Regions from separate parts of the Turicibacter sp. GALT-G1 genome, predicted to be linked through region 2. Evidence: riboswitches for the same ligand, from Rfam matches in the RefSeq annotation. Region 2 holds a riboswitch; the other holds the start of a gene.
The links. Region 2 has a riboswitch for lysine ahead of lysA (diaminopimelate decarboxylase). Riboswitches for the same ligand answer to the same signal wherever they lie in the genome.
Positions count from the first base shown of each region.

Region 1: linked by a shared signal. The riboswitch ahead of NEH74_RS02635 (Na+/H+ antiporter NhaC family protein) and the one ahead of lysA (diaminopimelate decarboxylase) in region 2 are both predicted to bind lysine.

Region 1 is NZ_JAMQUS010000010.1:16,981-19,191, reverse strand. Features, by position in the region: gene rlmD (23S rRNA (uracil(1939)-C(5))-methyltransferase RlmD) at 1-654, opposite strand, end outside; lysine riboswitch at 842-1,014, shown strand; gene NEH74_RS02635 (Na+/H+ antiporter NhaC family protein) at 1,161-2,211, shown strand, end outside.
Region 2 is NZ_JAMQUS010000024.1:7,217-9,427, forward strand. Features, by position in the region: gene lysA (diaminopimelate decarboxylase) at 1-1,125, opposite strand, end outside; lysine riboswitch at 1,255-1,432, opposite strand; gene NEH74_RS04460 (hypothetical protein) at 1,752-1,925, shown strand; gene NEH74_RS04465 (L-lactate dehydrogenase) at 2,042-2,211, opposite strand, start outside.

The DNA of each region.
Region 1 (2,211 bases), on a different contig from region 2:
GAATGTCACCTGGACCTCACCTGTTTTAAATCCACGACGAACGACAATATAGCGTGCCGTTCCTTTTTTCGTTTTAGGTGCGTAAGCGAACACTTTGTAATCATCTAATAAATCAACCGCATGATTGATGACTGTGTTAATTTCTTCATATTGAACATCACAATCTGTTACATTCACTAATTCACGTGAATTCATGCTGTAGAATCCAACCATAACCCCATCTTCGTCATATCCAACTGGCATTTGAGCGCGATTGCGGTAGTTATACGGATCTTTCATTCCGATCGTTGGACGGATATCACATTCTTCAGGATCTAAATTCGTATAACGTTCAATCGCTTGTGAAACGGCATCACGTTTAATACGAAGTTGCTCTTGATAAGACATATGTTGTAATTGACATCCACCACATTGTCCATAAACTTCACATGCGGGTTGCACACGGTGCTTTGATTTACGTTTCACACGTACCAGTTCCGCTTCCGCGTAACCACCTGCCACACGCGTACAAGTCGCAACCACTTCTTCACCCACTAACGTTCCTAGAATAAAGACCGCTTGTTTTTTATAATATCCGATTCCCTCACCGTTAATTCCGATGCGTTTAATCGTCACTAAAAATTCTTGACCAACCTTTAAAGGTGACATATTCATCTATTAAAACCTCCAATGCTTTGTTAAGCTATCCTTTATCTTACCACATTCCCTGTCATTTTACATCGAAATCCCTATATTTCATGATAACTTTCACACATTGATTTGATTATTTTAGAACCCAATGCTTGACTTTTTTATAAAAGATGCTAAAATAGGCTTAATTGAATATGTCTCTTGTTCTCTTTGATGAGTTAGAGGTGCGTGTCCAATGAGTAGGAATTTCGAGAGTGACGTCGATGACAAATTCTAAAAGGTGTCCACGCCGAAGTCTTGTTTGTGTCAACCAAACTTGTGCTGGTGTTATGTTGAATAAATTTAACACTGTCACTACAATTGTAGTGGAGGACTAATGATCGGAGAGTTAAATAATACTTGTCATCTATCGTCTAACAACCTTAGACTTTTTAGAGCCATGTATGAGTTTAACTCTGCATGGCTCTTTTTTCTTTATCAAAAGAACAGCTTCTTATTCAATTGCACTAACAATTGAGGAGAGGATTTATATGATTGGAACTATTTATGCGTTAATTCCGGCACTACTTACTATTGCCCTTGTTATTTTTACGCGCCGTGTCGTATTATCACTCGGGATTGGTGCCATCTCGGCTGCCTTTATTTTAGCCAATTTCAATCTCATTCAAACGGTTGAAACGCTTGGATCAACGTTTAGTGGACTTATTTTTGAAAAAGATGGATTAATCGGCTTTTTAAATGATTGGAACCTGTCGATTGTTTTCTTCTTACTTGCACTTGGCGCCATTACAGCTTACATCGTCTTATCAGGCGGAGCGTCTGCGTTTACAAAAGCGATTATCAAACACGTCAAAACGCGCGAAGGCGTTCAATATACGTCTGCCATTTTAGGAATTTTAATTTTTGTCGATGACTACTTTAATGCCCTAGTTGTCGGAAATGTCTCAAAACCGTTAGCTCAGCAACAAAAAATTTCACGAGCACGACTAGCTTACATTGTCGATTCAACGTCAGCACCAATCTGTGTGATCTCACCGATTTCAAGTTGGGCGACTGGAGTGATGGGGTCGATGGCAGTTATTTTTGCAAGTACAGGTGCGACGTACAATACGTTCTCTGCTTTCTTAATGACGATTCCTTATCATTTCTATGTGATTGTCTCAGTTATCATGGTCTTCATTGTCATTAAATACAATTTAAATCTTGGACTCATGAAAAAATACGAGACGGATACGATCAATGGGAATGATAGTTCTCTTACGAGTGCTGAAGTGGCAAGCGCTCACGGAGGCGACGTGGAGTCATCAAAAGGAACAGTATGGGATTTAATCGTCCCGATCTTGACCTTAATCGTCGTGACGGTGTTAACGATGGTGTATACTGGCTATATAGGGGCAATGAATAACACATCAGACTTCAACTTATTCTTCGCAATCTTAGATAACATCAACCTATCAACAGCGCTTCGCTTTGGTGGAGCAGCGGGATTAATCGTGTCAATGGGAATGGCATATCGTCATGTCATAAGTGGTGAAGTCACGCAGAACCAATATGTCAAAGCCTTCTTCTCAGGAATGAAGT
Region 2 (2,211 bases):
AATACCCTTAATATCAACATCTGTGATAAGAATATCACCACTTTCACAACATTTTCCTGCGATCGTTACTTGCTTTTGATCCCCTGTTCTCATTTTATTCACAATCGCACACTCATAACGTGCTTGATATAACGAAGGTCTGATATTATCAGTCATTCCACCATCTACACTGACATAGGTTCGAACATCTTTAATATCTTTCATCGATCCAACTGTATATAGCGTACTTCCAGCATTTGCGACAATGGAACGTCCTGGTTCAATAATCAACGTCGGTACGTTAATCCCTAATTTCTGACAAGATTTTTCTACTTTTTCAATCATAGCTTCACAAAATTGTTGAATGGTTTTTGGTTGATCATTTTTCGTATAATAAACGCCAACTCCTCCTCCTAAATCAACTTCTCTAATTTGAATGCCGTATGTTTCCTTAATCTCCTTAACTAAACTCATCATAATATCTACTTCATCTAAAAAAGGTTCTACATCAAAAATTTGTGATCCAATATGTGCATGTAATCCAACCAGTTGTAGATGCTCATATCGATGAAAACTGGCTAAACACTCATATAAATCCCCATTAGTCAAAGTAAATCCAAATTTCGAATCAATTTGTCCCGTTTTTATATAATCATGTGTATGTGCCTCTATACCAGGGGTAATTCTCAAATAAATCGCTTGCGATGTGCCTCTTTCCTTACAGAACTGTTCTAGCAAATCAAGTTCATAATAGTTATCAACAACAAATCGACCTACTCCTAACTCAAGCCCCATTTTAATTTCATCAATGGTCTTATTATTTCCATGAAACAGTACATTTTCCATTGGAAACTGAGCTTTATTCGCCGTGTATAGTTCTCCACCAGATACCACATCTAAATATAATTCTTCTTCTTTGATGAGTTGACACATATGAAGTGGTAAAAAGGCCTTCCCAGCATAAGCGACTCGATTTCGATGTTCTTTCACTTTGAAATGTTTCACATATTCGCGGCAATTCTCTCGAGCAAGTTGTTCATCAAAGACATATAAAGGGGTTTGATACGTCTTAGCAAGTTCTAAACAACTGACTCCTCCGATATAAAGTTCATCATTTTTTACTGACATCGTTCCTTGTAATTTCATTTTGTCGTCCTTCCTTTTCGTCATAAAGAGGCTCACATTTACAAATAAAAGCTCCCTCATTTGAATCATACTAAGGGAGCTTCGAAAAATACTATCCTAAAATAGATGATAACAGGATAGTCTCTATTTCTTAAATGTAGCTCAACACAAATTTGCATTTGTGACAGTGATGCATATATTCTATACACCCCCAGGTCTATAACCTTAAAGCTTCAGTTATAGCCTTCGGCGGTTATTCCTTTCTTCATACTTCATTGCGCTTACCTCATTATGAATACTCTTAAGAACCGCAGCCTCTACCTTAATTATTTATTATTAAGTTATTAATTATTTTAAAACATTTTCCATTATTTGTAAATAATATCAAACAAACTTAGTATATTCAAATCATTTAGCCTAATATTTCACTAACTCTACAATTAAAACTATATTCAATACCTAATAAATTTATACGGTACATTTCAGTTTTAATTAATTATTTATTACTAACCCAATCAGCCTATCTCATATTATATTAAACCCTAGGTTCTTTTGATTAAGGTTATTAGGGATTTTATTTTGTCGTTGATTAAGATATGATATAAATGATATAGTCATTTTTATCTATAAAGAAATGAGGTGACAAGATGTTTGAAGAGTTTGTGATGCAACCTTTATCTATGCTTTATGAAGATGGAACTTACGATGAAATCCCTTATTGTGCGAATTGTAATCTAGAAGTTGGACCAGGTGGGCGTGTCGATTCACGTTTCCCAATGCAGGATGATTATAATCGTTGTCGTGAATGTGTAGGGAAATAATAAAAACCACTTGCCGCCCTTGAAACGGTAAGTGTTTTTTTTGTTATGACAGATTGTAATATGAAGTGCGATACCTAAAGAAACCTCAATACTAGATTGAGGTTTCTTTTATTCAATTAACGCACGGTATCTAATGTTTCTTTTAAAATTGAGACGGATTTAGTTAATTGTTCGAGTTCTTCTGGACTAATATTTAAGTTAAAGACTTCGCGAATTCCGTTACGATTGACAATCGCAGGCACACCGGTAAAGATATCATGAAGACCATATTCACCATCTAAATAAG